Linked DNA regions of Priestia megaterium. Each later gene encodes a partner of the first gene's protein in a complex. Links are inferred from orthologs where the notes say so. Each region holds a gene or a part of one and is shown on either strand. Other genes may lie near its edges.

Region 1 (6,208 bases):
CTGCAAGAAAGTGCGGCGCGCTTCATCCGAATTCTCTACTTTGTAGATAGCAGCTTCACACTCTATTCGTACTTCTGTACTTCCCCAAGGTCGGAGTTGAACGCTTCCATTTGCTAAATCTACGTCAATCTCTTGAATATATGCTTCTGATTGCTGAAAGATGTGCTGAACGTCAATCGAAGGACCAAAGTTAAAATCTAAATCTCCTTCTTTTACTTTTTTTACCGTTTGATCTACAAATGTAAATAATTTTTCCTTTAAAGAGCTTTGAGATGACTTAGAAGCGTACGTTTTTTTCTGTTTTCCTCCTACATAAGGGGATAGCTCAGCTTTATCAGGCGTAGCATAGTAAGAGTCATTAGCTGAGTCTTTTTCCAGTGAATTCAGCAGGGTTAAAGCCTCATCTACGCTAAGTTTCCCTTCTTCTACCATCTGTAAAATTTGTTTGCGCTTTTCACTCATACCTTCCATCTCCTCTTTACGTTTTAGTCATTTAACTTTTATCTGCTTAATATTTGTATCCCTTTTACAATATTCCATACAAACACAACAACATTAACTAAAGAAACAACAACTAAAGCTACAATTAAAAGAATAAATACCGTTCCACTAGAGCCAGTAAGAGCAGGAAGCAAGAAAAATAAGAACAAGATCGCTGTAGCGATAGGTAATAAATGTGACAAAAATGCAGTTTTTGCATGTTTCTTTACTTCTATGTTATGAACAACAAAATAAATAATAATAGGTAATAAAAATGGTGCAAAGAAAACGCTAAAATAATTTAAGGAAGATAGTATGCGATTTCCTTCCATAATAATCAGCTCCTTATATCATGTATTACGTTTTAATGAGTTAAAAAGTTTCATTCTTTATAAAAAAGACACCAATGCTGGTGTCTTTTAACGAGTTAATGCCTCTGCTTTTTCAACTTTTTTCTCCATACGCTTACGGTCACGTTCTAAAATTGGCTTCAAATAATGGCCCGTATAGGATTCTTTTACTTTCGCCACTTCTTCTGGCGTACCCGTAGCCACAATTTGTCCGCCTTTATCTCCACCTTCAGGCCCTAAATCAAGTAGATAATCAGCTGCTTTGATCACGTCTAAATTATGTTCGATCACTAGAACTGTATCTCCATTTTCAACTAAACGCTGAAGCACTTTTAATAAACGTGCGATATCATCGACATGAAGACCGGTAGTCGGTTCGTCTAAAATGTACAGCGTTCTTCCTGTTGAGCGACGGTGAAGCTCTGAAGCTAACTTTACACGCTGGGCCTCTCCACCCGATAAAGTAGTGGCCGGCTGTCCAAGCGTGATATAGCCAAGTCCTACATCGTAAATGGTCTGCAGCTTCCGCTTAATCTTTGGAATGTTTTCAAAGAAGTGAAGCGCGTCTTCAACTGTCATATCCAACACATCTGAAATGTTTTGATCTTTGTATTTTACTTCTAAAGTTTCCCGGTTATATCGTTTGCCGTGGCAGACTTCGCAAGGAACGTATACATCTGGCAGGAAATGCATTTCGATTTTAATAATACCGTCTCCTCGACAAGCTTCACATCGGCCGCCTTTCACGTTAAAGCTAAAGCGGCCTTTTTTATATCCGCGCACTTTTGCTTCGTTTGTTTGGGCAAATACATCTCGAATGTCATCAAATACACCTGTATAGGTTGCAGGGTTTGAACGAGGCGTACGGCCTATGGGAGACTGATCAATATCAATGACTTTATCTAAATGTTCAATGCCTTTGATTTCTTTATGTTCTCCTGCTTTGCTTTTTGCTTTATGCAGCTTTTGCGCCAATGATTTGTGAAGGATATCATTTACAAGCGTACTCTTACCTGATCCAGATACACCTGTAACAGCTGTGAATACACCTAACGGAAGCTTTGCTTTTACATTTTTTAAATTGTTTTCTTTTGCTCCTATAATTTCAATCATCCGATCTTTATCTATCGAACGTCTTTCGGCTGGAAGTGGAATAAACTTCTCTCCTGATAGATATTGACCCGTTAAGGAATTTTCATCATCCATCACTTCCTGAGGCGTGCCTTGAGAAACAACGGCACCCCCGTGTACGCCGGCTCCTGGTCCGATATCAATTAAATAATCAGCTGCCATCATCGTATCTTCATCATGCTCTACAACAATCAACGTATTTCCAATATCGCGCATGTCTTGCATTGTGCGAATTAAGCGATCGTTGTCACGTTGATGAAGACCGATAGAAGGTTCATCTAAAATATAAAGAACCCCCGTCAAACGAGAACCGATTTGAGTAGCCAAGCGAATGCGCTGCGCTTCCCCTCCTGAAAGAGTTCCAGCAGAGCGGTTCAATGTTAAGTAATCAAGTCCCACGTTAATGAGAAAGCTTAGACGCTCACGAATTTCACGCAGTATCATATCCGCAATCTTCATGTCTTTTTCAGATAAACTGAGACTTTCAAAAAAGTCATATGCTTCTTTTACTGAAAAGCGTGTTGTATCTCCTATATGCTTTTCGTCAATAAGCACCGCTAAGCTTTCGCGTTTTAAACGATTTCCTTTACATTTTGGACAAGCTTGCTGAGCCATGTATTTTTCCATTTGCTCACGGATATAATCAGAACTTGTTTCATGATAACGGCGTTCTACGTTCCGAAGCACACCTTCAAATTCGATATGATTTTCTCTTACTTGGCCAAAATCATTTTCATAGCGAAAATAAATTTTTTCTTTACCGCTGCCATATAATACTTTATCAAATAAATGTTCCGGGATATCTCGAACCGGCACATCCATGTCGATGCCGTAATGTGTACATACGGCTTCAAGCAGCTGCGGATAGTATTGAGAACTTGTTGGCTCCCAAGGTGCAATTGCGTGCTGATGAAGTGTTAAGTCATAGTTAGGAATCACTAAATCTTTATCCACTTCCAATTTCGTTCCTAAACCGTCACACGTTGGACACGCCCCGTACGGACTATTAAATGAAAACATGCGGGGCTCAAGTTCTCCAATGGAGAAGCCACATTTTGGACAAGCATGATGCTCGCTAAAAAGTAATTCTTCCTCACCTATTACATCAATAATTACTTTCCCATCTCCAAGGCGAAGAGCTGATTCCAAAGAGTCCGACAAACGAGCGGCTACACCTTCTTTGACAACAACGCGATCAATCACTACTTCAATGGAGTGCTTTTTGTTTTTTTCCAGTTCAATTTCTTCTGTTATTTCACGCATTTCTCCGTCTACTCGAATGCGAACGTACCCTTCCTTTTTAATATCTTCTAATACTTTTACATGGGTGCCTTTTCGGCCAGATACCACAGGGGCCAGTACTTGAAGTTTTGTACGTTCAGGGTACTCTAAAATTCTATCTACCATTTGCTCAATCGTTTGAGACGTAATTTCAATTCCATGATTAGGACAAATCGGCTTTCCTACACGAGCAAACAAAAGGCGCAAATAGTCATAGATTTCGGTCACAGTTCCGACGGTTGAACGAGGGTTTCGGCTCGTTGTTTTTTGATCGATTGAAATAGCAGGCGACAATCCTTCGATCGAATCTACATCTGGCTTATCCATTTGACCTAAAAACTGTCTTGCATACGCCGAAAGTGACTCGACATAACGTCTTTGTCCTTCAGCATAGATTGTATCGAAAGCTAAAGAAGATTTACCAGAACCTGACAACCCTGTTAATACCACTAATTTGTCTCGCGGGATTTCAATATCGATATTTTTCAAATTGTGGGCTCGTGCACCTTTTACCACGATTTTTTCCATCGCCATGTTTTATCACCCTTCCGCTTTTAATTCTAGAATCAAGTCACGAAGCTCAGCTGCGCGTTCAAAGTTAAGCGCTTTGGCTGCTTCTTTCATTTCTTGTTCCATTTCTTCTACGAGCTTTGCTTTTTCTTTTTTATTGAGTTTATCAAATGCCGGTGCTTCTTCATACGTTTCTGTATCTTCTGCTACTACTGTTGCACGAATTGAGCCTCGAACTTCTTTTTGAATCGTTGTCGGTGTGATACCATGCTCTTCGTTGTAAGCTTCTTGAATACTTCTACGACGCTTGGTCTCATTGATAGCAATGTCCATGGAGTTTGTGATGCGATCTGCATACATAATGACATGTCCATTAGCATTTCGCGCAGCACGTCCGATGGTTTGAATAAGCGATCGTTCTGAACGCAAGAATCCTTCTTTGTCCGCATCTAATATGGTTACTAACGAAACTTCTGGAATATCTAAACCTTCACGGAGTAAGTTAATCCCTATGAGCACATCATATTTTCCAAGCCGCAGCTCTCGGATAATTTCAATACGCTCGAGCGTCTTCACCTCAGAGTGAAGATATTGAACTTTAATGCCAATTTCTTTTAAGTAGTTCGTTAAATCCTCAGACATTTTCTTTGTTAACGTCGTGACGAGCACTCGTTCATTTCGCTTAATCCGGTCGTGAATTTCTCCAATTAAATCATCAATCTGCCCTTCAATTGGTCGAACTTCAATATTTGGATCTAATAATCCCGTTGGACGGATAATTTGTTCAATCACCTCAGGCGCCTTCTCAAGTTCGTAAGGACCTGGTGTTGCTGAAACATGGACGATTTGTTTAATATGCTGTTCAAATTCATCAAATTTAAGCGGACGGTTATCTAATGCAGACGGCAAGCGGAAACCATGGTCCACCAACACTTGTTTACGCGCTTGGTCTCCATTATACATTCCTCTAACTTGAGGAATGGTAACGTGGGATTCATCCACCACAAGAAGGAAATCTTCCGGGAAGAAATCCAGCAGTGTATAAGGTGTAGAACCAGCCGGACGAAGCGTTAAATGACGAGAATAATTCTCGATTCCTGAACAAAATCCCATTTCTCTCATCATTTCTAGATCGTAGCGAGTGCGCTGCTCCAAGCGCTGCGCTTCTAAAAGCTTTCCTGCTTCTTTTAACTTCTCTAGCTGTTCTTCTAGTTCTTTTTCAATGTTTTGAATGGCCACACGCATTTTTTCTTCCCTCGTGACGAAGTGAGATGCCGGGAAGATAGCCACGTGTTCACGATCTCCAATAATTTCTCCTGTTAAGGCGTCGACTTCGCGAATGCGGTCAATTTCATCCCCGAAAAATTCCACGCGAATACAGTGTTCATCTCGAGACACAGGAAAAATCTCAACAACATCACCGCGAACGCGGAACGTTCCGCGCTTGAAGTCAATATCGTTTCTTTCGTACTGTACATCCACTAGCGTACGAAGCAGCTGATTGCGTTCTTTTTCCATTCCTACTCGAAGAGATACGACCATTTCTTTGTATTCTTCCGGAGACCCTAATCCATAAATACAGGATACGCTGGCAATAATAATGACATCTTTTCGTTCAAAAAGAGCAGAAGTTGCCGAGTGACGAAGTTTATCAATCTCGTCATTAATGCTTGCATCTTTTTCAATAAATGTATCTGTTTGAGGTACATAAGCTTCAGGCTGATAGTAATCATAGTAACTGACAAAGTATTCGACTGCATTATTAGGAAAAAACTCTTTAAACTCACTGTACAATTGACCAGCAAGCGTTTTGTTATGAGCCATTATTAATGTCGGCTTATTTATTTCCTTAATAACATTAGACATAGTGAAGGTTTTTCCCGTTCCTGTAGCACCTAATAATACTTGATGCTGCTTACCTTCTTTAATTCCTTTCACAATCTTTTCAATTGCCTTTGGCTGATCACCTTGCGGTTGATATGGGGATACTAATTCAAACTGATCTTTCAAATGAAGGCCTCCGTTTCTATTTTCTTGTTTTATCTATTTTTATTACGATATGTAAAAACCGAAAACACGAACTGATATTCGTATTTTATCACTTTATACTCATAAATGAAACTAATGAGTATTAATCTTATATAGTGTTTGTTTGTTTTGATTTTTTACCCTGTTACTTTATTACCCACTAAATTCTTATACTACCCTTTTCGAGGGGAATACAACTCTTTAGATGAAAGCAATAAAAGAAAGTAAGCTGCCTAATTGTTTGAAAAAGATAGGCTTTTGCGCCAATTTCTAAATTATGATACAGTATAAAAAATATGTACTGAGAGGGGTTTAGTATGGCAAGCGTTGATCAAGTTCTTATAAATAACTCCTTTATAACAGTTGAAGAATCAACTTCTTTAGCTAAAGTGAAATCTGAACTTTCCAACTATGATTTCGTTGTAGTC
Region 2 (4,796 bases), 4.6 Mb from region 1 along the record:
GAGATACAGCAAGCCCGTCAATTTTAAGTTCGCATACATAAGAAAACTCGTCTTCAACGGCTTGGCGCACTCGGCGATCAAAATCTCGAAGGTCTTCTTCATTAAATGCATTTCCTAAACTTAGCATAGACGTTTGATGCTGAACCTTCTCAAACGCATCGAGCACTTGGCCGCCGATGCGCTGAGTAGGTGAGTCAGCTGTTTTTAATTCTGGAAACGATTCTTCTATTTCAATTAACTCATTCATTAATTTATCGTATTCTGCATCTGGAACAGATGGCTGATCTAACACATAATATTCATAACCATATTGATTTAATAAGTCACGTAATTCTTGAACGCGTGATTTTGCTGTCTCAAACTCCATATTCTAGCTCCTTTTCACGATTACACTTTCGTAACCGGGGCAAATTTAGCAAGCAGTCTTTTTACACCTGTAGGACTAGGAAAAGCAATGTCTAATTCTTTTGAGTCTCCTTCTCCTTTTACACTTACAACTGTACCAATTCCCCATTTTTTATGCTCGGCCTTATCTCCAACGCTCCATCCAATCGATTCACTGCCCGTTGATACAAGCTTCGTTTTTGCCACGGCCGCTTGTCGGCGCGCTGCAAACGGCGAAGCTGAAGCCCCTGAACGACCAGCAGCAGGCTTGCGCATCGTTTCATTTAAAGATTCCACAAGCTCGCTTGGGATTTCTCCAATGAAGCGCGATTTTGGATTGACGTTTGTTTTACCAAATAGTGTACGCATTTGAGCATTTAATAAATACAATTCTTGTTCAGCACGTGTAATCCCTACGTAGGCTAAGCGTCGTTCTTCTTCCATTTCATTATCTTCGAATAACGATCGGCTATGAGGGAATACGCCTTCTTCCATACCCATTAGGAAAACAACCGGGAACTCTAGACCTTTTGCTGAGTGAAGCGTCATCAGAATCACTTGTTCGTTCTCTTCTTCTTCCTCGTCGTCAAGCTTATCGATATCAGCAACAAGCGCTAAATCGGTTAAAAATGCTACTAAGCTCTTATCTTCGCTTGCTTCTTCAAACGTTTTTGTAACAGATAAAAACTCATCAATATTCTCTAAGCGACTTTGTGCTTCAATTGTTTTTTCTACTTTAAGCGCTTCACGGTACCCTGTTCTTTCTAATACTTGTTCCACAAGCTCTGTTACAGACATATAGTCTTGCATTTGAGCTAAGTTTGAAATCATGGATTGGAAATCACGAAGTGCCTTTGTTGCTTTACCCGTTAACCCCATCAATTCTACTTCATCAAGCGCTTTGAAAATAGAAATGTCATGAACGTTTCCGTAATTGGCTACTTTATCGACTGAAGTAGCTCCAACTCCGCGTTTTGGAACGTTCACAATACGAGCTAAGCTAATGTCATCATCTTGGTTGGCAATTAAGCGCAAGTACGCAAGCAAATCTTTAATCTCTTTGCGGTCGTAGAACTTAATCCCGCCGACAATTGTATAGTTAATATTAGATTTTAGCAGTACTTCCTCCATTACACGCGACTGTGCATTTGTACGATACAAAATGGCAAAATCGCTATATTTACGTTTGCCGCTGTCTACTGCTTCTTTGATTTTACGTGCTACAAACTGTGCCTCATCATGCTCACTCATTGCTTGGTAATGATAAATCTTCTGGCCTTCATCGTTTTCCGTCCATAAGTTTTTCACTTTACGATTCATATTGTTTGCAATGACGCCGTTTGCCGCAGCCAAAATCGTTTTCGTTGAACGATAATTTTGTTCAAGCAAAATGGTTTTGGCTTTTGGGTAGTCTTTTTCAAATGACAAGATATTTGTAATATCAGCCCCGCGCCAGCGGTAAATAGACTGATCTGAATCCCCTACTACGCATACATTTTCAAATCGTGCGGCTAGCAAGCGAACCAGCATATATTGTGCATGGTTTGTATCTTGATACTCGTCCACATGAATATATTGAAACTTGCGCTGATAGTACGTTAACACTTCAGGAACTCGTTTAAATAACTGAATCGTTGTCATAATCAAATCATCAAAATCGAGCGCTTGGTTTTTCTTTAAACGCTTTTCATACTCTTTATAGACTTTACTTACAACTTCTTCATATGGTCCTGCTGCTGTTTTATCAAATTCTTCCGCTACTTTCAGTTCATTTTTAGCTGAACTAATGCTTCCTAATAGCGAGCGCGGATCGAATTTTTTTGGGTCGATGTTTTGATCTTTTAAAATGTTTTTAATAACGGACAGCTGATCCGTTGAATCTAAAATCGTAAAGTTGCGATTAAAGCCAATACGATCAATATCTCTTCGTAAAATACGTACGCACATCGAGTGGAACGTTGAAATCCAGATATCTTCTGCCACTCCGCCAACGATACTTGCCACACGCTCTCTCATTTCACGAGCTGCTTTGTTTGTGAAGGTAATAGCTAAAATATTCCAAGGTGCAACTTCTTTTTCCGCCATTAAAAACGCAATTCGATGCGTTAATACGCGTGTTTTCCCACTTCCTGCACCGGCCATAAGTAATAATGGTCCGTCTGTTGTTTTAACTGCCTCTTGCTGCTGAGGGTTTAATCCTGTTAATAATTTTTCACTTAAAAAATTCACGTTTTCACCGCCTATATCGAACATATATTCTCTATTCTACTTTATTTATTTTTCACTGTGCAATATTCTTTTTTACCGCTTTTACCGTTTTTAATGCTTCCGATAAATTTGTATAAATAACATTTCCTACAATAACTGTATCAGCTAGCTCTCCCATCTCACTTGCTTGCTCTTTTGTCTCAATACCGCCGCCGTAAAATAACTTCGTCTCATTTAGCGAATTTTTCACTTCTGCCACTAATGCAGGGTCTCCATATGTTCCGCTGTATTCTAGATAGAAAACGGGCAAATGAAACATGCGTTCAGCCATGCGAGCATACGCTACAACATCTTCTGCATCCAAATCGGTTTTCGCTTCCGTTAGCTCAGCTACTTTTGCTTCGGGGTTAAGTACGCAGTATCCTTCTACAAAAATTTCATCCCAGTCCATGATCTCTCCGTATTCCTTCATCGCCGCGTGATGTAAATCAACAATCCACTTTGGATCCTTGCTGTTTAAAACGGTCGGAATAAAATAAGAATCAAACCCAGGCGTTACAGAGTCAATTGTTGATACTTCAAGCGCACACGGCACCGTGTAGCGGCGAATACGCATTAACAGCTGCAGTACATTGTCTAGAGTCACTCCATCAGATCCTCCGACAAGAACCGCATCCGTGCCGGATTCGCAAATTTTCTCCAAATCTGCATCTGAAATCTCTTTATTAGGATCTAATTTAAAGACATGTCTCCACTCTTTAATATCATACATATAGGTTCCTCCATTTCTTTACACTTAAAAGTTCGCGCTCGTCCATTTGTTCATTATAACAAAACTAAGAGGGTGAAATGAAAGGAAAACCGAACTTTTCATCACGTTTTTTGTTTTCAAAAAATATGTACAAAAGATATGGTTTCACCCTCAAATTCGGAAGAAAACATCACAAAAAAAGCCCATTTTGCACAAGGTTATTGTTTCTCTGCATAGGATATGCTAATATATAGCTACTAAAATTCATATGATATACGCTGAAGGATCAATAGTACTTAAATCCTCTTCACAAAGCGAACTAGGGACGGTGGGAGCCTAGAGAATGGTTTAAGGAAAAGGCAATCTGGAGTATATACAGACGAAGGTGGATACATTTTGTATCAACCAGGGTGGAACCGCGGGAAAAACTCTCGTCCCTGGGCATATTGTTGATATGCCCAGGGACGAGAGTTTTTTTGTACCCGCTCTTTTTGTTTCGCTTGAATTACTACCATTTACAGGAGGAATTAGAATGTCAAAAACAATGGATCAAATCGTATCTCACGCCAAACATCGCGGCTTTGTATTTCAAGGTTCTGAAATTTACGGCGGTCTTGCAAATACATGGGATTACGGCCCGCTTGGCGTAGAATTAAAAAACAATATTAAAAAAGCATGGTGGAAAAAATTCATTCAAGAATCTCCATACAACGTTGGTTTAGACGCTGCGATTTTAATGAATCCAAAAACATGGGAAGCTTCTGGTCACTTAGGAAACTTTAATGACCCAATGATCGACTGTAAGGATTGTAAAGCTCGTCACCGTGCTGATAAATTAATTGAAGAAAAGCTTCAAGAAAAAGGCATTGAAATGATCGTAGACGGCCTTTCATTTGATGCAATGGCTGACTTAATTAAAGAACATGAAATTACATGTCCTGAGTGTGGTTCAGCTAACTTCACTGAAATTCGTCAATTTAACTTAATGTTCAAAACGCACCAAGGTGTAACTGAAACATCAACAAATGAAATTTACCTTCGTCCTGAAACAGCTCAAGGTATTTTCGTAAACTTTAAAAACGTTCAGCGCTCAATGCGTAAAAAGCTTCCATTCGGTATCGGCCAAGTGGGTAAAAGCTTCCGTAACGAAATTACACCTGGTAACTTCACATTCCGTACACGTGAATTTGAACAAATGGAGCTTGAATTCTTCTGTAAACCAGGCACTGAATTAGAATGGTTTAACTACTGGAAAGAAACATGTAACAAATGGCTTCTTTCTCTTGGCATGAAAGAAGAAAACGTTCGTCTTCGCGACCATGATGATGATGAACTTTCTCACTACAGTAATGCAACAACAGACTTTGAATACAAATTCCCATTCGGCTGGGGCGAACTATGGGGCGTAGCTTCTCGTACAGACTATGACTTAAAGCAGCATATGGAACACTCT

Evidence for each region. The genes of interacting proteins can lie anywhere in the genome.
Region 2: the proteins of uvrB (region 1) and pcrA are in contact, whole or in part, in a crystal structure (PDB 7EGT), measured with the Thermus thermophilus proteins. The link is inferred for Priestia megaterium from one-to-one orthologs. Residues at the interface, in WP_096411307.1 of Thermus thermophilus: Glu23, Leu25, Arg26, Asp27, Gly28, Glu29, Arg30, Phe31, Arg55, Glu326, Asp327, Phe328, Glu379, Ser382, Gln383, His398, Gly400, Arg401; in WP_096412145.1 of Thermus thermophilus: His654, Arg656, Phe657, Gln666, Asp668, Glu669, Lys680, Arg681, Leu682, Ser683, Lys685, Tyr686, Ala687.

What each region holds. Positions count from the first base shown.
Region 1 is NZ_CP023317.1:4,809,659-4,815,866, forward strand. What follows is about bases 3,273-6,208. They hold uvrB (excinuclease ABC subunit UvrB), read right to left. Parts: upstream 5,763-6,208; coding sequence 3,783-5,762; downstream 3,273-3,782. Other genes in these bases: uvrA (excinuclease ABC subunit UvrA), read right to left, coding at 3,273-3,776; CEQ83_RS24745 (sigma-54 interaction domain-containing protein), read left to right, coding at 6,098-6,208. Also shown: CEQ83_RS24725 (DUF4097 family beta strand repeat-containing protein), read right to left, coding at 1-462; CEQ83_RS24730 (hypothetical protein), read right to left, coding at 501-812; more of uvrA, read right to left, coding at 900-3,272. UniProt on the Escherichia coli protein: The UvrABC repair system catalyzes the recognition and processing of DNA lesions. A damage recognition complex composed of 2 UvrA and 2 UvrB subunits scans DNA for abnormalities.
Region 2 is NZ_CP023317.1:240,415-245,210, reverse strand. The notes cover bases 1-2,997. They hold pcrA (DNA helicase PcrA), read right to left. Parts: upstream 2,614-2,997; coding sequence 388-2,613; downstream 1-387. Other genes in these bases: pcrB (heptaprenylglyceryl phosphate synthase), read right to left, coding at 2,666-2,997; ligA (NAD-dependent DNA ligase LigA), read right to left, coding at 1-367. In the rest of the region: more of pcrB, read right to left, coding at 2,998-3,364; CEQ83_RS01350 (glycine--tRNA ligase), read left to right, coding at 3,876-4,796. UniProt on the Escherichia coli protein: A helicase with DNA-dependent ATPase activity. Unwinds DNA duplexes with 3'-5' polarity. Translocates on single-stranded DNA with 3'-5' polarity. Initiates unwinding more efficiently from a nicked substrate than double-stranded DNA.